3 regions of the Rhizobium sp. 01T417 genome follow, and region 2 is predicted to be linked to each of the others. Evidence: predicted binding sites of a transcription regulator. Region 2 holds the regulator's gene; each other region holds the start of a gene.

Region 1 (7,712 bases), on a different contig from region 2:
CGAAGACACCCGACGCCGTGAACCACCTGCTTCGGGAGGTATGGGCAAAGGCGGTCAAGCGTGCCGGCGAGGAAGAAGCCGATATCGCCAAGCTTATCGCGGACGAAGGCAAGAACCACGACGTCATGCCCTGGGACTGGCGGCACTATGCCGAGAAGATCCGGGCGCAGCGGTTCAATTTCTCCGAGGCCGAGCTGAAGCCCTATCTGCAGCTCGAGAAGATCATCGACGCCTGCTTCGACGTCGCCGGCCGGCTGTTCGGCATTCGCGCCGTCGAGAAGAAAGGTGTTCCGGCGTACCATCCCGATGTGCGCGTGTTCGAGATCCGCGATCGCGAAGACAGGCTGGTCGCGCTCTTCCTCGGCGATTACTTTGCCCGCAGCTCGAAGCGCTCGGGCGCCTGGATGAGTTCCTTCCAATCACAGCACAAGCTGCCGCTGAAGAACGGCCGCAACGGCGAACTGCCGATCATCTACAATGTCTGCAATTTCGCCAAGCCCGCCGAAGGCAAGCCGGCACTGCTGTCGCTCGACGACGCGCGCACGCTGTTCCACGAGTTCGGCCATGCGCTGCACGGGATGCTGTCGAACGTCACCTACCCCTCGGTTTCGGGCACGGGCGTCTCGCGCGATTTCGTCGAGCTGCCGTCGCAGCTTTACGAGCACTGGCTGACGGTGCCCGCGATCCTGAAGCAATATGCCGTGCATTTCGAAACCGGCGAGCCGATGCCGCAGGCCCTGCTCGACAAGGTTCTGGCCGCGCGCACCTTCAATTCCGGCTTCAATACGGTCGAGTTCACCTCGTCTGCGCTTGTCGACATGGCGTTCCACACCCGCGACAAGGTGGAGGATCCGATGGTCGTGCAGACGGAGGTCTTGTCGGAGCTCGGCATGCCGAAGTCGATCGTCATGCGGCATGCCTCGCCGCACTTCCAGCACATCTTCTCGGGCGGCTATTCAGCCGGCTACTATTCCTACATGTGGTCCGAAGTGCTCGATGCGGATGCCTTTGCCGCCTTCGAGGAAACCGGCGACGCGTTCAATCGCGAGATGGCGGCCAAGCTCAAGGACAACATCTATTCCGTCGGTGGCGCGATCGATCCTGAGGATGCCTACAAGGGTTTCCGCGGCAAGCTGCCAAGCCCGGATGCCATGCTGGTGAAGAAGGGTCTTGCGACCTTTGAAGAACTGTCGGGCAGCGACGCCTGAGGCGGCAGGTATTGCGCGTCATCGATACGCGACGGCTAAAGTATTGATGGAAGACGGCTTCTTGCCGCTTCGTCACATGACTGTCATTGAAGGTTAATAAGCAACCGGCATCGATTTTCAACCGATGCCGGTTTTTTCATGACCCCTCAACCTTCAGAGACCAATGCGGCCGTTTCGACGGCCGGCGTGGAATTGCACTATGGGGCGACCCCCGTTCTGAAGGGCATTGATATCTCGCTTTCCAAGGGCAAGACGCTGGCGCTGCTTGGGCCGTCCGGTTGCGGAAAGACCACTCTTCTGAGGCTCGTCGCCGGACTGCTCGCGCCTACGAAAGGTTCGATCGCGATTACCGGACGCACCGTTGCCGATGCCGCAACTGGCGCCTTCTCGCCGCCGGAAAAGCGCAACCTCGGCATGGTATTTCAGGACTATGCGCTCTGGCCGAACATGACCGTTGGCGGCAACGTCTCCTTTCCGCTCGAAATGCGCGGCGTCGGTAAATCCGAACGGCAGTCGCGGACGATGCGGGCGCTCGAACGCGTCGGTCTCGGTGCTTATGCCGACCGCCGGCCGAGCGATCTCTCCGGCGGCCAGCAACAGCGTGTCGCGATCGCGCGAGCGATCGTTGCCGAACCGCAGCTCATTCTCTTCGACGAACCCCTGTCCAATCTCGATCGCGAACTGCGTGAAAACATGGTCGGCGAACTTGCCGAGCTGATCGCGACGCTCGGCCTGACGGCAATCTACGTCACGCACGATCATAGCGAGGCGCTGACGCTGGCGGATGATGTTGCCGTCATGCGTGGCGGGCTGATCGAGCAGCTGGCATCGCCCGACGAGCTGATCGAGAAGCCCGCAACGCCCGAGGTGGCCGACTTCCTGCGCCTCGGCGGTATCGCCGAACTCGAATACCGCGACGAACACTGGTTCTTCAAAGGTAGCGGCCTTGCATTGCTGCGCGGCGTCGATGGTGTCGATTGCGCCGTTCGCGTCCTCATCCCCACCGGATCGATCAGCGCGGGCGAGATCCTGCCAGGCACACTTGCCGCAACGGTGCTGCGTTCGCAGTTCCGCGGGGATGGTCATCTGGCGACCGTCTCGCTGGTCGGCGCCGAAAAGATCGAATTGCAGGTTTTGAGCCGCGCCAAGCTGCGGCCCGGCGAGGGCATCGGTCTGTCGATCGATCCCGGCCAGATCCGCTGGTTCGGCAAAGAAATTCATTTGTCCAAAGAGGAGAATTTGGAGCATGCTTAAGTCGTTGAAGAGCATCACTTTCGGCGTTCTCGCCGTAACGTTGATGGCGGGCGTCGCCCACGCCGACATCACGGTCTATACCGCCGGTCCGCAGGGGCTGATCGACAAGCTGTCGGCCGGCTTCACCAAACAGACTGGGGTCAGGGTCAATGTCTTCCAGGCAACGACCGGCAAGGTCATGGCCCGTATCGAAGCAGAAGCCTCGAACCCTGTGGTCGACGTTCTCATTTCGGCTTCCTGGGATACGGCAACCGACTTCGCCAAGCGCGGCTGGCTCGTGTCCTACAGCAGCCCGAACGCCGCCAGGGTTCCTGATTTCCTGAAGACCGACACGGCCGTTGCCCAGGGCATCTCGGCGCTCGGCATCGCCTGGAACACCAAGAGCGGCACGCCGAAGCCCGCCGAGTGGGCCGACCTGACGAAGCCCGAATACAAGGACCTCGTCAATATTCCGGATCCGGCGCAATCCGGCTCGTCCTTCGAGCTGACGGCGGCACTGGCCGGCCAGGACGACTTCAAGCTCTTCAAGGATCTGAAGGATAATGGCGCGATCATCGCCGGCGCCAATGCCGAGGCTCTGAACCCGGTTCTGCAGGGTGCCAAGGCCGCTGTCTTCGGCGCCGTCGATTACATCACGCTCAACGCCAAGGAAAAGGGCGAGGCCATCGATGTGATCTTCCCGGAATCCGGCACCGTCATCGCGCCGCGTCCGGCGATGATCCTCAACTGGTCGAAAAACAAGGACGAGGCGAAGAAGTTCATCGACTACATGCTATCCGACGAAGGCCAGACGCTCGTTGCCGACCAGATGCTGATGCCGGCTCGTACCGACATTCCGGCAAACCGTCCGCTGATCAGCGATCTGAAGCTGCTGAAGTACGACACCGCTGCCGTTTACGGCAAGCGGAAGGAAACGCTGAAGCAGGTCACCGACACGTTCGGCGGCAAATAAGGGCAGGGCGATGAGGACGAACGATAGTAGCGGTGCTGCGCCGGCCGCCTGGCTGGCGATCGCGAGCTTGACCGTTGTCGTCGCCGTTCCATTCATCGCCGTTGTGCTTCAGGGCATCTTCCCCAACATCGGACAGGGCTCGTTCGCGGGCCCTTTCTCCTCGCTTGCTGCGACGCTTTTCGATAGCGCGCTGATCGACATGGCCGGGAACACCATTCTGCTCGGCAGTTGCGTGGTGCTGGCCTCGGCGCTGGTGGCGGTGCCGCTCGGCGTGTTTCGGGCACTCTACCGCATTCCGCTTGCACCGCTGTGGGATGTGCTCCTGCTCGTCCCATTCATGATCCCGCCCTACATCGCGACGCTTGGCTGGATCATGGCGCTGCAGCCGCGCGGCTATCTTCAGCAGATCGCGGGATTTAACCTCGCGCCCTTCCTCTTCTCGCTCTTCGGCATGACCATGGTCATGGCCTTCAATACCTTTCCGGTGGTCTATTTCGCCGTGTCGCGCACGGTTGAGGCTGTTGGTGCGCGTTATGCGGATGTCGGCCGCGTCTTTGGCGCGTCGCCGGCGCGCGCCTTCTTTCGGATCACGCTGCCGCTGTCGGCGCCCGGGCTCGTTGCCAGCCTGATGCTGGTCTTTGCCGCGGCGATCGAGGAATACGGTACGCCCGCTGCCCTTGGTCGTCGTGCCGGCTTCCAGGTGCTGGTCACCGGTATCGACCTGCGGATCTCGGATTGGCCGATCGATCTGCCGGGAGCGGCGATCCTGTCGATCCTGCTCGTCGTCATGTCTCTGCTGACATTCCTGCTGCAGCGATGGATCCTCGCCCGACGCTCCTATCAAACGGTGGGCGGCAAACCTGCTGCCAAGGACAAGCGACCGCTTGGGGCGATGAAGGTTCCCGTGATGATCGCCTTTGCCGTGGTTGCCTTCCTGGCAACGGGCGTGCCACTGCTATCGATCCTGCTCACGGCGCTGTCGCGGACGATTTCCGGTGGTCTGGCGCTCGACAACATCAGCGCCGAAAACTTCCTGTCGGTCTTCAACAACAGCGCCGGCGCTCTGGGGGCGCTCGCCAACAGCTTCTCGCTTGGCATCGGCACGGCCTTGATTACCGGGCTCATCGGCGTGCTGGCCGCCTATACGGTCGTCAAGACGAAGATCCGCGGACGCGTGGCGATCGACACGATGACGATCCTGCCGAATGCGCTGCCGGGCATCGTCGTTGCCGTCGGGCTGATCCTTGCTTGGAACATGCCATGGCTGCCGGCGACCCCCTACAACACGGCATTCATCCTGCTGCTCGCCTATTGCTGCATACTGCTGCCGCAGCCGGTGCGCTATACGACCGCGGCCTTCCAGCAGATCGGGGATAGCCTGGAAGCGGCGGCCCGGGTCTTCGGCGCAAGCGGGGTAACCGCCTTTCGCCGCATCCTCCTGCCGCTCGTCTTCCCGAGCCTTGCTTCGGCGATGCTATTGGTCTTTGCGCTCGCCTCGCGCGAACTGGTGGCCTCGGTTGTCGTGGCGCCTGTCGGCATGCAGACGATCGCCACCTTCATCTGGCGCCAGTTCGAACAGGGATCGATCGGGCTCGGCATGGCGATGGCCTTCATCGCTATCCTCATCACGACGCTCTTGCCGCTTCTGCTGCTGACGCTGCTTCGCCGCAGTGGTTTGGTGGCGGAATAGCGCCTCACCGGCGACGCCTCGTAGCAAAACTGTCGCTGAAGTTTCGAAAAACCGTCATGCCGCCTTCAAACGCATGACATGACAGCCGCCATAGGTTCGGCCCTCCCGTTAGCCGGATAGACCTTGGCATGACATTGACTGAAACAACCCGCCGACGCTTCCTCTCATCCATGGGCGCCGTTGGCGGATTTGCACTGGCGGGGCTGGCGATGCCCTACTACGCGCGCGGCTCGTCAAGTCGCCCGGTCTTTACAGCAGGCGTGCAATCCGGCGATGTCGATGCGAATTCGGGTATGGTCTGGGCGCAGGTGAACCGGCCGGCACGACTGCATGTCGAGTATTCGACGAGCGACCGGTTCGCCAACGCGGTGCGCGTCGCGCCCATAGACGTGACACCGGGCACCAATCTTGCGGGAAAGCTGCTGCTCCAGAATCTCCCTGATGATCAAGAGATCTTCTATCGCTTTCGTGCGGCCGACCTGCAGGACCTCAACGACCTGTCGGAACCCATCCATGGACAGTTTCGCACGGCGCCGGCGGGCAAGCGCAGCATCCGCTTCGCGTGGTCTGGGGATACGGCCGGCCAGGGCTGGGGCATCGACGAGGAGGGGATGCGCACCTATTCGACGATCGCCTACCATCGCCCGGATTTCATGATCCATTCGGGCGACACTATTTACGCCGACAATCCGATCACGGACGAGGTCAGGCTGCGAGATGGCGGCGTTTGGAAAAACCGCGTCGTCACCGAGGCAAAGCGCGACATCGCGCAGACGCTCGACCAGTTTCGCGGCCAGTGGACCTATAATCTGCTCGACGAGCACGTGAAGGCGTTCAATGCGGTCTGCCCTGTCTTCTACCAATGGGACGATCACGAGGTGCTGAACAACTGGTCGCCCTCGACCGACCTCCGTGATGATGATCGCTACAAGGAAAAATCGATCGCCACGCTTGCTGCCCGCGCAAGCCGTGCCTTCCACGAGATGACGCCGATCCGTTACGTGGCCGATGAGCCCGGTCGGATCTACCGCAAGGTGTCTTACGGTCCGCTGCTCGATGTCTTCTTCATCGACCTGCGCTCCTATCGCGGCCCGAACAGTCATGGGCTCGATGCCGAGTCGACGCCGGAGTCGCGGCTTTTGGGCGAGCGCCAGCTGGCGTGGCTGAAGCGGGAACTGGTGCGTTCGACCGCGACCTGGAAGGTGATCGCCTGCGATCTGCCGATCGGGCTGGTGATCTGGGACGATTACGGCCACCGGACGGGCAGCGAGTCGATCTCCAACGGCGACAATGGCGCCCCGCTTGGCCGCGAGCTGGAGTTCGCCGATCTGCTGCGCTTCATCCGCGATGCCGGCATAGCGAACATGATCTGGCTGACAGCCGACGTGCACTACACGGCTGTACACTATTACGATCCCGGTAAGGCCAAGTTCCGCGAGTTCCTGCCATTCTGGGAGTTCGTTGCGGGTCCGCTGCATTCCGGAACCTATGGGCCGCAGGAACTCGACATGACTTTCGGACCGGAGGTGAAGTTCATGAAAGCCGCACCCGGCGGTGCGGAGCAGAACCTGCCGCCGTCGGCAGGCATGCAGTTCTTCGGGCTTGTCGACATCGACGGGCAGACCGAGCAACTGACCGTGAGGCTGATGGATCGGAACGATACCGAGCTGTGGCGGACGACGCTCGATCCGCAGATATCGAGTTGACGTCCATGCATGGCAGGCAATCCGGCCTCCCCCCTTTCGCAAACGCGAAAAACACTGTATGAGCCGCCCAAATGAAATTGGCGCCTTCTCCCAGCGCGGCGCCCCAGCTTCAGAGATATAGACATATGGCACTTCGCAACATCGCGATTATCGCGCACGTTGACCATGGCAAGACGACACTGGTTGACGAACTCCTGAAACAGTCCGGCTCGTTCCGCGAGAACCAGCGCGTTGCAGAACGCGTCATGGACTCGAACGACCTGGAAAAGGAACGCGGCATCACGATCCTTGCCAAGGCGACATCGGTCGAGTGGAAGGGCGTTCGCATCAACATCGTCGACACCCCCGGCCACGCCGACTTTGGTGGTGAAGTCGAGCGTATTCTCTCGATGGTGGACGGCGCGATCGTTCTGGTCGACTCCTCCGAAGGCCCGATGCCGCAGACCAAGTTCGTCGTCTCCAAGGCGCTGAAGGTCGGCCTCCGTCCGATCGTTGCGATCAACAAGATCGACCGTCCCGATGGCCGCCATGAAGAAGTCATCAACGAAGTATTCGACCTCTTCGCCAGCCTCGACGCGACCGACGAACAGCTCGACTTCCCGATCCTCTACGGTTCGGGTCGCGATGGCTGGATGAACGTCAATCCTGAAGGCCCGAAGGACCAGGGTCTGGCACCGCTGCTCGACCTCGTGCTCAACCACGTTCCGGAGCCGACGGTTGCCGAAGGCCCGTTCACGATGATCGGCACGATCCTCGAAGCCAACCCCTTCCTCGGCCGCATCATCACCGGCCGCATCAATTCCGGCTCGATCAAGCCGAACCAGGCTGTCAAGGTTCTCGGCCAGGATGGCAAGCTGATCGAATCCGGTCGTATCTCCAAGATCCTCGCCTTCCGCGGCATC
Region 2 (7,712 bases):
CCGAAAACGCATCGAAGATCGCCGACTTCCTGGCCGATCAACCGAAGGTCGCCAAGGTCATCTATCCCGGCCGCAACGATCATCCGCAGGCCGACATCGTCGCCAAGCAGATGAAGGGTGGCTCGACACTGGTCGCCATCGAACTCAAGGGCGGCAAGGAAGCAGCTTTCGCGCTCCAAAACGCCTTGCAGGTCGTCAAGATCTCCAACAATCTGGGCGACGCCAAGAGCCTGATCACGCATCCGGCTACGACGACGCACAAGAACCTGACCGACGAAGCACGGGCGGAGCTCGGCATTTCCGGCGGTACCGTTCGTCTTTCCGCCGGCATCGAGGACACGGACGACCTGATCGAGGACTTCGCCCAGGCTCTCGCAAAAGTGAACGCCTGATCAGCCGACATCGGCCGGATCGACGCAAATCCGGCCGACCGCCACATGCTGCTTTGCCCCACCCAAGACAGGTCAAAGTCAGGCTTAAGTGGCGAAACTTCTTGCCTTTACAGGCATTACGGACGTGATCGACTATCGGTTTATTGACGGATCGGCTGTCGTATAAGATACCGGTAACGTATATTGACTATGGTGTAGGCATGTACCGCGCCCTTACACGAGACATTGAAGTCGTCGTCGAACCTTTTTATCTGGAGGAGCAATCCGATCCGGAAGACGATCGCTATGTCTGGGGCTACCGGATCGTCATCAGCAACAATTCCGACAAGTCCGTGCGACTGGTGAACCGCTATTGGAACATCACCGACCAGAACGGCCTCGTCGATGAGGTCACGGGCGCCGGCGTCGTGGGCGAACAGCCGCGGCTCGCGCCCGGCGATACCTATGAATATTCCTCGGGCTGCCCGCTGGATACGCCGTCGGGGCTGATGTTCGGTCACTACCAGATGGAAACGGACGAAGGCGAGCTTTTCAATGTCGAAATACCCGCCTTCTCACTGGATTCGCCAGGGCTGCTGAGAGTCCTGAACTGATCACTCCGCAGGCTCTGCCACCTCTTCCACTTCGAAACGATAGGTCGTCGAGCAGAATTCGCAGGTGACCGAAATTGCGCCGTCTTCCTGACTGGCATCAATTTCCTCCGCCGAGAAGCCCTTCAGCACCCCCTTGATCTTTTCGCGGGAACAGCTGCACCGATCGAAGACCTCGCGCGGTTCGTAGACGCGAACCCCACGCTCGTGGAACAGACGATATAGCAGCCGCTCGGTGCCGACTTGCGGATCCGTCAGTTCGTCGGCGTCGATCGTGTCGACGAGCGAGCGGGCTTCCATCCAGGCATCGTCTTCCTTGTGGGTGCCGCCAGTCCTATCGCCGTCGCCGCCGTGAAGATCCGGCTGGCGCATGCGCTCCGGCGCTTCCGGCAGGAACTGGGCGACAAGACCGCCAGCCCGCCAGCGGTGGCGCGGCTTGCCCGCGTCGTCGCGATCGAAGAGTTCGGCAGCAGCAAGACGCACCCGCGTCGGGATCTGCTCAGACTGGCGGAAATAGGTGCCGGCAATCTCTTCAAGGGTCGCACCGTCGAGCGCAACGATACCCTGGTAGGGTTGGGAAAACTTGCCCTGATCGATCGTAAAGGCCAGCATGCCCTTGCCGAGAAGCTGTTCGGGCTCGATCTGCCCTGCCGCAACGGCCCTGTCGAGGAGGCCCTGGTTGAAGCGTGCGTAGGCACGCACGTTCTCAGGCGTCGAGAAATCGCAAACAAGCAGGTCCACCGGGCCGTCGCCCTTGGTCTGGACCGTGAACTTGCCTTCAAATTTCAGCGACGTGCCGAGCAGCACCGTCAGCACAACGACTTCGGCAAGAAGCCGCGCGACGGGCGCAGGATAGCGATGGCGCTCGAGGATCGCGTCCAGCATCGGCCCGAGCTGGACGGCGCGACCGCGCACATCCAGTCCCTCAACCTGAAACGGAACGACATGATCATCGCCGGCGAAATTGAATTCGCCGAGGGTGGCTGCAGGTTCTGCCATGGTCTTCTCCTAGTCTGAGAGCGGCAGACAAGGGTGTCCATCCGCTCGCACGGCCACCGGGCCTTCCGGCCAAACGTGGCGTCCAGTATGGTTCAGATCGCGCCCAGGCACCAAGCAAGAATCGACTTCTGCGCATGAAGACGGTTTTCCGCTTCATCGAAGACCACGGATTGCGGGCCGTCGATCACCTCGTCCGTAACTTCCTCACCACGATGGGCGGGCAGGCAATGCATGAACAATGCATCCTTGTCGGCCTGCGCCATCAAAGCCGAATTGACCTGATAAGGCTGGAATACGTTGTGACCACGGGCCCGATGTTCCTGATTCATGGAGACCCAGGTATCGGTCACCACACAATCGACGCCGGCGACCGCACGGTCTGCATCATGGTAAAGCATGATTTCGGCGCCCTCATTGCGGGCCCAGTTCAGATAGTGATCCTTTGGCTCGGAACCAAGGGGCACCGCCATATTCATGCGGTAGCCAAAACGCGCGGCTCCTTCGACCAACGAATGCAGCACGTTGTTGCCGTCGCCGGTCCAGGCGATCGTCTTGCCCTTGATCGGGCCGCGGTGCTCTTCGAAGGTCATGACATCAGCCATGATCTGGCAGGGGTGCGTATCATCCGTCAATGCGTTGATGACAGGAACGGTTGCATGCTCGGCGAGCTCCAGCATGCGGGCATGATCAGTCGTGCGGATCATGATCGCGTCGACATAGCGCGACAGCACCTTGGCCGTGTCACCGATCGTCTCGGCGCGGCCAAGCTGCATTTCTGTGCCCGACAGGAACAGCGTCTCGCCCCCGAGCTGGCGCATGCCAACGTCGAAGGACACGCGGGTGCGCGTCGAGGGCTTTTCGAAGATCATCGCCAGCATCTTGCCTGATAGCGGCTTGTCGCCCTGCCCGGCCTTGAAGGCCTGTTTGCGCGAGATTGCGTCATCCATGATGAGCCGTAGGTCGGATGCCGCGACGGCGGAGAGATCGAGGAAGTGTTTGGGGGAAGCCATTATCGTTACCTATCACGCCCGCCTTCCGACAGGCACTATTCATTAAGCCGTCTTCTTGACCTTCGCAGCGCGCACGCTTTCGGCGGCGCGTTCGAGGCGGGCAAGGCCCTCGCGGGCTTCGTCAGCAGTGACGACCAGAGGCGGCAGAAGACGAATGACATTGTCGCCAGCGGGTACGCCGAGCAGATGGGCGTCACGGATCGCCTGCAGCAGTTCGGAGGACGGCACGGCGGCCTTGACGCCGAGCAGCAGCCCCTCGCCCTTGATATCCTCGATGATATCAGGATAGCGATCCTTGAGCGAGGCCAGCCCTTGGCGGAATACCAGCGAGACGTCACGCACCTGCTGCAGGAAGCCCTCCGCGAGGATCACGTCGAGCACGGCACTGCCAACTGCCATGGCGAGCGGATTGCCGCCATAAGTGGAGCCATGCGTGCCGGCCTTCATGCCGGAAGCGGCCTCTGCCGTGGCAAGGCAGGCTCCGAGCGGGAAGCCGCCGCCGATGCCCTTGGCAACCGCCATGATATCGGGGGTAGCGCCTGACCACTCATGCGCAAAGAGCTTGCCCGTGCGGCCCATGCCGGTCTGCACTTCATCGAAAATCAGCAGCAGACCATGCTCGTCGCAGATCGCGCGAAGTGCCTTCAGGAACTCGTTCGTCGCCGGGCGGACGCCGCCTTCCCCCTGAATAGGTTCGATGAGGATCGCGGCCGTTTCATTTGTGATGGCGCTGCGGAGTGCATCGAGATCACCGAACGGCACCTGATCGAAGCCAGGCGCCTTGGGACCGAAGCCTTCGAGGTATTTCTCCTGGCCACCGGCGGCAATCGTCGCCAGCGTACGGCCATGGAAGGCGCCTTCAAAGGTGATAATATGGAACCGCTCGGGATGGCCCTTGGAAAACTGATAGCGGCGCGCGGTCTTGATCGCGCATTCCAAGGCTTCCGCGCCGGAGTTCGTGAAGAACACCTTATCGGCGAAGGTCGCATCGGTCAGCCGCTTTGCCAGTGTTTCCTGACCCGGGATCTCATAGATGTTGGACAGATGCCAGACCTTGTCGGCCTGCTCCTTCAGCGCGCCAACCACATGCGGATGGCTGTGGCCAACGGAGGTGACGGCAACGCCCGCGCCGAAATCAAGATATCGCTCGCCCGTTTCGCTGATCAGCCACACGCCTTCTCCTCGCTCGAACCGCAGCGGGGCACGAGAGTAGGTGTCGTAAAGCGCGGCTTCAGCCATGGCGCGATCTCCTATCAGCAATCATCAGCAGCCGGACTCCGGCTAAGGAAAGCAGGTCCGGAAAATTAAAAATGCCGCCTTTCGGCGGCGAGCAGCACTATTTACTTTTCGCACTGCAATGTCAACAAAACTGAGGTTTCGCTGCATGCGTCAAGCAGCCATCCCGAGGCGCTCGACCTATCAACAACTATGTTGCATAAATGACTCTCACGCCCAGCAAGTTGGGGAAAACTTGAAAATCGATTCCCCGAGATTCAACCGACTCTTGTCACGGAGTCGGCCTCACACTAGGTTAAAACTCAATTACTAGGCTGCATGCGGCGGAACTAGTCACCAAAATTTGAGTAAGCGTTTCTTGCCTCGGATACGTCCGTGGCAACGGTGAAGGATTCTGCCTACACCAACGCTAATAAGGCGGAGACAGGGGCATGAACTGGACAGACGAGCGCGTTGAAAAACTGAAGAAGCTGTGGTCCGAAGGCCTGAGCGCCAGCCAGATCGCAGCACAACTTGGCGGTGTAAGTCGTAACGCCGTCATTGGTAAAGTCCATCGTTTGAGTCTGCCCGGCCGTGCCAAGGCCGGCGGTTCGACGACCACCGTCAGAACCCCCAAGCGCACGACTTCGGCGCCCCGCGCCACGAACTACGCCTCGCGGATCACCACACGCACCGTTACCCGCCAACAGGGCGCGACGATGCTCAAGGAAGAGATCGAAATCGATACGGTGGAGGAAGTCCGCTTCCGTCCGGCCGCAAATGTAATCGTTCCGATTTCTCGCCGCCTTGGCCTCACCGAGCTCACCGAGCGCACCTGCAAGTGGCCGGTCGGCGATCCGCTCAATGACGACTTCCACTTCTGCGGTTGCGAGTCCCCGGACTCTTCCCCGTATTGCACGTATCATCAGCGCATGGCCTACCAGCCGGTCAACGAGCGCCGCAAGGCCGCTAACCGGGTCGCCTGACCCGGAAGCCGGATAAGGAATAAAGAAAACGGGCCCTCGCGGGCCCGTTTTTCGTTGTAAGGGAAAGACCTCTCAGGCTCTCGCCTGAAAGGATCAGGCTTCCATCGAATAGCCGGCACCGCGCACGGTGCGGATGACGTCCTGCATGTTGGAAAAGTTCAAAGCCTTGCGCAGGCGGCCGACATGGACGTCAACAGTACGCTCGTCGACATAGATGTCGTGACCCCAGACGCCATCGAGCAACTGCGAGCGCGAGAAGACGCGGCCGGGCGATGCCATCAAGAACTCGAGAAGGCGGAATTCGGTCGGGCCGAGGCGGACTTCGCGGCTCTTGCGGTGAACGCGGTGCGTCTCGCGATCCAGCTCGATATCGCCGCACTTCAGCAGCGTCGAGAGCACCTCGGGCTTGGCACGACGCAGCATCGCCTTGACGCGAGCGACAAGCTCCGGCGTCGAGAACGGCTTGACGACGTAATCGTCAGCACCGGTCGAGAGGCCGCGAACCCGTTCGCTTTCCTCGCCACGGGCGGTCAGCATGATGATCGGCAGGCGCTCGGTTTCCGGCCGCATGCGCAGGCGGCGGCAGAGCTCGATGCCAGACACGCCCGGCAACATCCAATCGAGGATGAGAAGGTCCGGCGTGCGTTCCTGAAGCCGGATCTCGGCCTCGTCGCCGCGCAGGATGGTATCGACCTCAAAGCCTTCGGCCTCAAGGTTATAGCGGAGAAGCACGCTCAGCGCTTCTTCGTCTTCAACGACAGCTACTTTAGGGATCATTCGTTTCGGTCTCCTGGGGGCGCGGTCGCGGAATGACTATTCAGTGACTGCGCCGACGGTGTTGGCGGTATCGTCCTTCGGACGTTCGCCTTCCGGCTGGGCACCGGTGGCCATGTAGTAGATCGTTTCGGCAATGTTGGTGGCGTGGTCGCCGATGCGCTCGATGTTCTTGGCGCAGAACAGAAGATGCGTGCAGCTGGTGATGTTGCGCGGATCTTCCATCATGTAGGTGAGCATTTCACGGAACAGCGAGGTGTACATCGCGTCGATTTCCTCGTCGCGCTCACGGACCGATTTTGCTTTGTCGGCAGCACGGCTCGTGTAGACGTCGAGGACTTCCTTGAGTTGGACGAGGGCGAGCTCGGACAGGTGCTCGAGGCCGCGGGCGAGCTTGCGCGGCACGCCGGCGCTCTGTACGGCAATGACGCGCTTGGCAGTGTTCTTGCCCAGGTCGCCGACGCGCTCCAGGTCTGCCGCGATGCGGATGGAGCCCATGATCTCGCGAAGATCGGCCGCCATCGGCTGGCGGCGGGCGATCGTGACGATCGCCTTGTCGCCGATCTCGCGCTCCGCGTGGTCGAGGATCACATCGTCCGAGATGACCTTCTGGGCAAGAGCCGTATCGCCGTTTACGAGCGCGCGTACGGCATCCGAGACCATCTGCTCGGCCAAGCCGCCCATTTCCGAGATACGGCGGGACAGGAACTTCAAATCATCGTCGTAGGCAGAAAAGATATGTGTCGATGCCATAGGGCTCATCCTTGAATATCGTAAGTGCTACCGAGACGGCCGATCAACCGAAGCGGCCCATGATGTAGTCCTGGGTGCGCGGATCGTCCGGGTTGGTGAACATCTTGTCGGTGTCATTCTCCTCGACGAGGTTGCCAAGGTGGAACATGGCTGTGCGCTGCGAAACACGGGCGGCCTGCTGCATCGAGTGCGTCACGATGACAATCGTGTAGTTCTCGCGGAGCTCGTGGATGAGCTCCTCGACCTTGGCCGTTGCAATCGGATCGAGTGCCGAGCATGGCTCGTCCATCAGGATGACTTCGGGGCTGACGGCGACGGCGCGGGCGATGCAGAGGCGCTGCTGCTGACCACCGGAAAGACCGGTGCCGGCTTCGTGAACGCGATCCTTCACCTCATTCCAGAGGCCGGCGCGCTGCAGGCTGTGTTCGACGATCTGGTCCATGTCGGCCTTCGACTTGGCGAGCCCATGGATACGCGGACCGTAGGCGACGTTTTCGTAGATCGTCTTCGGGAACGGGTTGGGCTTCTGGAACACCATGCCTACACGCGCGCGAAGCTCCACAACGTCGATATCCGGATCGTAGATATCTTCGCCATCGAGCGTGATCTTGCCAGTGACGCGGCAACCGTCGATCGTGTCGTTCATGCGGTTCAGGCTGCGCAGGAAGGTGGACTTGCCGCAACCGGATGGGCCAATCAGGGCGGTCACCGTGTTTTCACGGATGTTCAGCTTCACGTCGAACAGCGCGCGCTTCTCGCCGTAGTAAACGGAGACGTCCTGGCCGATCATCTTGTAGGGAATGGTGTTCATCTTCTGATCAACCGCTTTCTCAACTGCTGCTTCCGTCAACATGTTCATAATGTTTACTCCGTTTACCAGCGGCGCTCAAAGCGACGACGCAAGAGGATGGCTCCGAGGTTCATGAGGATCAGGAATAGGAGCAGGACGATAATGGCGCCGGAGGTCCGCTCGACGAAGGCGCGCTCGGCTTC
Region 3 (7,712 bases), 290 kb from region 2:
CAGATTGGCCCTCTGGCTTTCGCTCAGTTTCTCCGGGTTGCGGCGCGCTATATCCGCATCCGACAACGCGGCGCGAAACGGTTCGAAGGATTTTACCACCGTGGCGGCGAAATCCTGAAGCGGCGGATGCAGAAAAGCGGGCACCAGCGCAAAGAATTTACCCAACTGCCCAAGCACCAGCTCGGGAATGTCGAAGGCGGACGTGCGGGCGGCGAAATCCTCGACCACCTGGATCAGGTCCTTTTCGGTGACGGAGGCGGCCAGATGGAACGGTGCCTTGATCGTCGCGTGGAAAGCGTAGCGGCGAGGATCGGCTGTCAGTTCGAACTGCTCGGCGGCTGGCAGGTCCGGACAATCGGGAGCCGGATAAATTTCACCGGTGAAGGCATCGCGGCCGAGCCAGAGCGCGGCCGTGCCGTTCAAGGGGTCATCCTTCGGCGGTGTGAAATAGAGTGCGTAGCGCAAGGCTCGTATCCTGGGAATCGCTCGGAGTGCGGTCGCAGTCTTCAGTGATTTGACCACGACCGCAAGCTGGCTTCCGGCTAAAAGATTTCCGTGACAGAATGATGATGGTCCTGAACGATCCCGCGCTTTTTTCAGTAGGCCTTGGTCCCCATCAGACGGTGACGCAGGGCGTTCGACGCCATGTCGAACAGGAACACGACGATCAGGATCAGCAGCACCATGTAGGCGACGTTTTCCCAGTTCGCGTTGGTGCGCATCGCTTCCCACAGCTTGAGACCGATGCCGCCAGCGCCAACCGCGCCGATGATCGTTGCGCCGCGTACGTTCGATTCCCACTGGTAGAGCGTCTGGCTGACGAAGACCGGGACGATCTGCGGGATGATGCCGTAGCGATGGGTGAGCACGGTGGAGGCACCGGTCGACTTGATGCCCTCGCGCGGCTTGTTGTCGACGTTTTCCAGACCCTCGGAATAGAGCTTGCCGAGCGTGCCCGTTTCCGTGAGGAAAATCGCGCCGGAGCCGGCCAAGGGACCGGGACCGAAGGCGCGGGTCAGAAAGAGCGCCCAGATCAACATGTCGACCGAGCGCAGGAAATCAAAGAACCGCTTCAGGACCTGGTTCAGGACCTTGTTCGGGGTGATATTGCGCGCAGCCAGAAAGGCCAGCGGGAAAGCAAGCAACGCGCCGAGCAGCGTTCCCAAAAAGGCCATCACGATGGTCTGGAACAGCTTGGTCCAGACGTCGCCGTGCTGCCAGGCGCTGTTGTGCCAGATATTATCGAAGGCAAGCGACAGGTTGGACTGGCCGGGCTTCAGGTCCGGACCCGAAACGATCAGGCTGATAACCTCGGTCGCCGGCTTGTCGAAGAACGGCGACTGCGTGTCGAAGACGAAATTCGCCCAACCGAGGAAGCGCTTGCGGACTTTCACGCGATCGACCGAGATGCTGACATCGCCGGCAAATCCGAGATCGGCAAGGACGTTGTCATCGTAGACCGTCATCCAGGCAGGGACCGGGCCGACGACCTTCGGGGCGCCGCTGGAGACGTCCACCGGCACGCTGATGCCATGAGCCGTGAGAACCGTTTCCTTGCTGGAGATCGTGACTGTGCGGCTTGTGCCCATGACGGAGGCTGTGACGCTGCCATCGGGATTGTTCACAACCCAGTCGGGATGCGGATCGTCGCCGAGCGGCGAGAAGCGCGGATACTTGACCGTGATGCCATCATCACCGATGCGGAACTCCGGCTGCACGTCATAGCTGACCCACTGGCTGAGATAGAGGCCGACGCGCTCCCAGTGAGCTTCGGCAAGCAGCTTCGGCAGGTCGAAGAACCAGGTCGCGTAAAGCGCATAGACGAGAGTCGCGATCACGATCATCAGGCCGCCGAAGCGCTGCTTGAAGGACCGCTTGAAATATTCCGGATAGCGCTGCTCGATCTCGTGCATCCGGTTGGCGTCGATCACCGTCATGGCGGACCTCAATGCTGCAAAAGGAAGGCGTGCTCGCCGACGAGGCGGCGGCGCAGCCATGCGGAGAACTGGTCGACCGCAACGATTGTGATGAAAAGCAGGAGAACGAGCGCCATCGTCTTGGCGCCGAATCCACGCGAGATGGAGAGCTTCAGCTCCTCGCCGATACCGCCGCCGCCGACGGCACCGATGATGGTGGAGGCGCGGACGTTGATCTCGAGGCGCAGCAGTGCGTAGGAGACGAAGTTCGGCATGACCTGCGGCATCGCGGCGAAGCGGACGCGCTCCGACCAGCTGGCACCGACGGCTTTCATGCCTTCATCCGGCTTCATGTCGATGTTTTCGACGACCTCATAGAAGAGTTTACCGAGCGCCCCGATAGTGTGCAGGCTGACCGCGATGATCGCGGCAACCGGACCGATCGATAGGATGGCCGAAAACAGGCCGGCGATGACGATCTCGGGGAAGGCACGCAGGAATTCCGTCAGACGCTTGGCGACGATGCGCAGCGGATTGGATGGTGCCAGATTGCGGGCCACGAGAAAGCTCAGCGGCACGGCGAAGATGAAGCCGATGAGAGTCGAGACCAGCGCGACGTTGATCGTGATGATCATCAAATGGAAATATTCGGGAATATAGAAATCGCCCCAGACATAGACGCGACCCTCGGCGAAATTGTACTCCTCGCCGGTCTTCTGGATCGGGCTTGCGACATCGAACAGGGCGCGCCAGACGTCATTCCAATCCTTGGGAATGAGCCAGCTCAGAAAATCGAAGAGATGCGGCAGGCGTTCGAAGAAATGGCCGGCATTGCTTTCGTCTGCGAACCGTACCGAGGCGACAAAGGCAGCCAGCAGGATCACCAGCCCGAGACCGGTATAGAGGCGACGGCGGGCCACCATCTTGCTCCAGGCGTCACCGATTTCACTTGCGCTTTGCTGGACGGCGGGCGCTTGGGCGTTGGGATCGGCAAAAGTCATGAAGGGTGTCCGCTTTCTTCGCAGGAAAAAGGGCGGCTTGTGACGGCCGCCCTCCAACTGTCAGGATCGATCAACCGCCGATGGCAGCCTTACGAGCGTCGATGATGGCGTTGTAGAAGTCAGCCTGAACCTTGGTGTAGCCCTGGTAGTCGCCGCCTTCGATGGCTGCGAAGCACTTGGCATCCTTTTCCGGGAGCTTCATGAAGAAGTCGGTGAGCTTGGCCTGCCAATCAGCGCCGAGTTCGTTGCGAACGACGAGCGGGCCGTTCGGGATCAGCGGCGAACGCCAGACTTCAACCAGCTTGTTCGGGTCTACGGTGCCCTTGTCGACGGCCTTGCGGAAGGTGCCGGAGGTGTAGCCGTCCTTGAAATCGCCGATGCCCGAGGAGTCATCAACAGCGATGTCGACCTTGCCGTCGTAAGCGGCGAGAAGGTTGTTCTCGTGGCCGCCGTTGAACTGCGTGGACGCGAAGTACTGGTCGTTCGGCATGCCAGTGTCCTTCGGGATCTGCGTCAGCGGGATCAGGTAGCCCGAGGTGGAGTCCGGATCGGCGTAGCCGAGCTTCTTGCCCTTTGCGTCCTTGATGTCCTTGATGCCGGAGGACTTCAGGGCGAGACCGATCGAGTGGTAGCCCGTCGAGCCGTCCTTCTGAACCGTCGTCAGGATCGGCGTAACGGCCTTGTCGTCCTTGATGGCGATGGCGGCGTAGCCGGAAGCGCCGAGCTCCGCGAAGTCGAGCGTGCCGCCGAGCAGACCCTGGATAACGCCGTCATAGTCAGCAGCCGGGAAGAGCGAAACCTTCTCGAAGCCGAACTCGGTCTTCAGGTGGTCAGCCAGGCAAGCGTAGTTGCGCAGGCGGTCGGCTTCGTTTTCGCCGCCGAGGATGCCGACGCGGAATTCCTTGAGGTCTGCGGCATGCGAGACGCCGGCAAGCGCAAACAGCGCCGTCGCGGCAAAGAGTGCTTTCTTCAACATGGTACTCTCCTGATTGACCGGTGTCCCCGGCGATCTCTGGTTAGAAGAAGGTGCCCATAACGCGGGCTTACGATCGAGGCCGCCCCTCTCAGAGACCGGCCAGCGCCAGCGGTTGCAAGCCGGCGGATTGATTGGCGGCAACGGCCGCGGGAATGTTGATCGAGGTCGAGGTCATCGTCTCGTCGATGCTGGCGCCATCCTTGTCGGTGCCGTAGATCTGCTTGACGGCATCGGCGGTCAATTCGGAAGGCCTGCCATCGAACACGACGCGGCCAGCGGCCATCCCGACGATGCGTTCGCAATAGTTGCGGGCCGTATCGAGCGTATGAAGGTTGGTGATGACGGTGATGCCTTCGCGCTCGTTGATATCGCGCAGCGCGTCCATGACAATCTTCGCATTGAGCGGGTCGAGCGAGGCGATCGGCTCGTCGGCGAGCACCATCTTCGGGTTCTGCATCAGGGCGCGGGCAATCGCCACGCGCTGCTGCTGGCCGCCCGACAGAGTGCCGGCCATCTGCAAAGCCGTCTGCTCGATGCCGAGACGCTCAAGGGCAGCGATGGCGTGGATGCGCTCTTCGCGGCTAAAAAGACCGAGCAGGCTCATCGTGGTCGAACGATGGTTGAGACGACCGAGCATGACGTTGGTCAGAACGTCGAGACGCGGAACGAGATTGAACTGCTGGAAGATCATCGCGCAATCGCGCTGCCAGTTGCGCAGCGCCTGGCCACGGAGACTGGAAACCTCGACGCCGGCGAAATGGATCGAGCCCGACGTCGGCTCCTGCAGACGGTTGATCATGCGCAGAAGCGTGGACTTACCGGCGCCGGAACGGCCGATAATGCCGACCATCTGGCCCTGAGGAATGTCGAGCGTCACGGAATCAACAGCTGTCTTCTTTCCGAAACGGCGGGTGACATTCTTCAGTTCGAACATCATGCTCTTCCTCATAGTCCAGATGCGATATGAGGGAGTGCATTAGTCCCGGTTCATGAAGCTCCAATGTCAGTTTTATGTAAGGACTGTCATAATCGAGTTTTGGGGGATAACGAAGCCCGGCCGGTTTGCCTGAAGATAAGAGCCTGCCGGTCGGCGTCTCGCCTCGCGATTTCAACCCCCGGCCTGTCGCCATTGACGGTTGACCGGACCGCCAGTCGATGGCAGGCAATCCGGGACCCGACGATAGTGGAGTAAAGCGATGGACCAGACACTCTTCAAAAGCCTGTGCAAAGACGGGAAGTTCAAAGAGGCCCTCGCTCTCGCCATCCGCGGACACGAGGACGAGAAGTTCACGCCCAGCCGCTTTTCCATGGACAAGAAGACCGGACTGCCGATCTTCTACCGCGGCAACAAGCGCGTCGAACCTGACGAGACCGGTGAATGGCAGCTGGCGAAGAACCCATGGGCGTGAGGGCCGAAGCCAAGAGTTGATTGCGGCAACGGCGACGGCGGCGCGTGCAGCCACCTGGCCTCAAGGCGTTACGGACAGCTGCGAGCGATGGTTACGTGCCGGCGGCGCCTATCGGAACCTCACTTCCGCGCGCGGGCCGACTTGGGTCAACTTTCATCGGATACCCTTGCCACGCAGTGACAGGCGGCCGCGCTCGGCGAGTTCATCCGCGCGCTCGTTGCCGGCAAGGCCCGAATGACCCTTGCACCAGGCGATCGTCAGCAGGCGATTGCGCGAGAGTTGAGCGTCTATCGCCTTCCAAAAATCCGGATTTGCGATGGTGCGGCTTCGGACCTTCGCGTTGGCGCTTATCTTCTTCCAGCCGTTGTTCTTCCAGATGTGGCGCCAGTGATTGCAGCCTTTGACGGCGTAAACGGAGTCGGACCAGACGACGGCTGTTTCCCCCGCTGCATTGCTGTTGATCCACGCCACCGCTTCGAGCAGCGCGACCAGTTCGGTCGCATTGCTGGCGGTGTCCCTGACGCAGCCAAAACCGGAGGCGACTTCGGCATCGTCGCGAAAGACCACAAATGCCCAGCCGCCCTCCCCTGAATCGGGTTCGTAACAACCGTCGGCGAAGACGTGGAGATCGTGCCTGGAGCCAATATTTTCAGCAAGGAGAATAGTGTCGGTGTTGTCGGTCATTTGCGCCTTGTGACATCCATCCGCGAGGACCGATCGCGGGAGGCTCGGTCTTATACCGAACCACCAGGAACGCCAGACCTATTCGGCAGCCGCCAGAAACACCGTGTTCTCTGAAGAAGACGCAAGGGCGCGAACCTTGGCTTCCGTCTTGGCGATCAACCGGTAGAACTCGTCCTGCGCGTCGACATCGAGCTGGATGACGGCATTTACGTCGTCCGGCGTATCGCAGACGCAGGCGACCGCCGATATCGGACAGATACCACCCGGATAGCGCTTGCCGGTTCCCGTGTAGGCGCGGCGGCCCCAATGCTCGGAATAGACCGTTTCCTCACGATCAAGCTCCAGGATCGTGCCCTTGCAGGCGGTCACGATCGCAGCCTTGCCGTAGGCGAACCAATGATAGTTGAGCTTGCGCAGAATATACTTACCAGTGATATCTTCGCCGGCCAATTCCGCCGGATCTTCAATCATTCTGATCATGATGACTTCCTCAAGATCAGTCTAATATCCATGAAGTAGGTTTACGAGACAAGTCGGAAAAGGGTAGCTTTTGTAAAGACTTAGTCACAATGTGTTTCCGATTCTTACAGGAATTGGCATTCACGCAAGCTCATCCACGCCCAAGACGCGTGGTTATCCTTGCGGCAAACAGGGGTCGTCTCCTGTTCTTTCTTAGCAGAGACAGGCGCGACTATTGTGACAATGGGGTGAGCCGATGCTTCGTCGGCTGCAAAGTTTTAGGCACCCAGGCGTGCCGCGAGCAACGGCGGTCGGCCGGCCGATTTTGGGCCGGTCAAGCTCCGGGCAGAATGAGCGCCCCAGTCTGGGGCGCCCGATCATGCTTCGTAGCGGGCGAGGAAATCTTCGGCGCTCAGCGCGCGGAAATCGGCCAGCGCGACCCGCAGGCGGTCGTGCTCCCAATCCCACCAGGCGAGCTTGTCCATCCGTTCGCCGACCTCCTTCGGGAAGCGTTCGCGGATCAGCCTGGCGGGGACGCCGCCGACGATGGTGTAAGGGGCAACATCCTTGGAGACGACGGCACCGGCGCCGATGACCGCGCCATTGCCGACCGTAACACCGGGCAGGATGGTCACACCGTGGCCGATCCAGACGTCATGCCCGATGACGACGCGGTTGGAGCGACGCCATTCGAAGAAATCGGTCTCCATATCGGCATCCGGCCAATAGTCGGCGGCGCGATAGGTGAAGTGGTGCAGCGTTGCGCGCCAGGTCGGGTGGTTGGTGGCGTTGATGCGCACCGAGGCGGCGATGTTGACGAACTTGCCGATCGTCGCGCACCAGATGGCGCCGTCCTGCATGACATAGGAATAGTCGCCGAACTCGACTTCCTCGATGCGGCAACGCTCCGAGACCTCCGTGAAGCGGCCGAAGGTGGCGTTCTTCACGGATGCCGTTTCATTGAAATAGGGCTCGAGGCCAATCCTGCGGCTCATGCGGCGATTGCCTTTCGCGGCGAGAACTTCTGAACGTCGATAATGCGGTCGGCGACGGCCTCGCGCACTTCCTCATCGTGGAAGATGCCGAGAAGGGCGACCCCCGCCTTCTTCTTTTCCTCGATCATGCCGACGACGACGGCGCGGTTCCTGGCGTCGAGCGAGGCCGTCGGCTCGTCGAGGAGCAGGACGGTATGCTCGGTGATGAAGCCGCGGGCGATGTTGACGCGCTGCTGCTCGCCGCCGGAGAAAGTGGCGGGCGGGAGCTGCCA

What was found. The regulator PhoB, encoded in region 2, activates phosphate uptake and scavenging genes when phosphate is short. The targets are predictions, from matches to a motif close to TGTCATNNANCTGTCAT.
Region 1: a site for PhoB is predicted at 5,157-5,173, ahead of AC1DPR_RS03780 (alkaline phosphatase D family protein). Genes of this name have one in related genera too.
Region 3: a site for PhoB is predicted at 4,883-4,899, ahead of phnC (phosphonate ABC transporter ATP-binding protein). Genes of this name have one in related genera too.

Annotation. Positions count from the first base shown of each region.
Region 1 covers NZ_JBFTQH010000002.1:336,049-343,760, forward strand. Annotated here, with positions in the region: gene AC1DPR_RS03760 (M3 family metallopeptidase) at 1-1,208, shown strand, start outside; gene AC1DPR_RS03765 (ABC transporter ATP-binding protein) at 1,347-2,462, shown strand; gene AC1DPR_RS03770 (ABC transporter substrate-binding protein) at 2,455-3,414, shown strand; gene AC1DPR_RS03775 (ABC transporter permease) at 3,425-5,104, shown strand; gene AC1DPR_RS03780 (alkaline phosphatase D family protein) at 5,233-6,810, shown strand; gene typA (translational GTPase TypA) at 6,936-7,712, shown strand, end outside.
Region 2 covers NZ_JBFTQH010000003.1:330,989-338,700, reverse strand. Annotated here, with positions in the region: gene AC1DPR_RS05500 (O-succinylhomoserine sulfhydrylase) at 1-392, shown strand, start outside; gene apaG (Co2+/Mg2+ efflux protein ApaG) at 593-985, shown strand; gene AC1DPR_RS05490 (Hsp33 family molecular chaperone) at 986-1,981, opposite strand; gene argF (ornithine carbamoyltransferase) at 2,074-2,991, opposite strand; gene AC1DPR_RS05480 (aspartate aminotransferase family protein) at 3,034-4,230, opposite strand; gene AC1DPR_RS05475 (GcrA family cell cycle regulator) at 4,659-5,192, shown strand; gene phoB (phosphate regulon transcriptional regulator PhoB) at 5,286-5,969, opposite strand; gene phoU (phosphate signaling complex protein PhoU) at 6,006-6,719, opposite strand; gene pstB (phosphate ABC transporter ATP-binding protein PstB) at 6,763-7,578, opposite strand; gene pstA (phosphate ABC transporter permease PstA) at 7,593-7,712, opposite strand, start outside.
Region 3 covers NZ_JBFTQH010000003.1:37,416-45,127, reverse strand. Annotated here, with positions in the region: gene AC1DPR_RS04060 (DUF1045 domain-containing protein) at 1-465, opposite strand, end outside; gene phnE (phosphonate ABC transporter, permease protein PhnE) at 597-1,937, opposite strand; gene phnE (phosphonate ABC transporter, permease protein PhnE) at 1,946-2,917, opposite strand; gene phnD (phosphonate ABC transporter substrate-binding protein) at 2,988-3,893, opposite strand; gene phnC (phosphonate ABC transporter ATP-binding protein) at 3,982-4,827, opposite strand; gene AC1DPR_RS04035 (hypothetical protein) at 5,090-5,302, shown strand; gene AC1DPR_RS04030 (ribonuclease H family protein) at 5,456-5,986, opposite strand; gene AC1DPR_RS04025 (hypothetical protein) at 6,065-6,466, opposite strand; gene AC1DPR_RS04020 (DapH/DapD/GlmU-related protein) at 6,823-7,440, opposite strand; gene phnL (phosphonate C-P lyase system protein PhnL) at 7,437-7,712, opposite strand, start outside.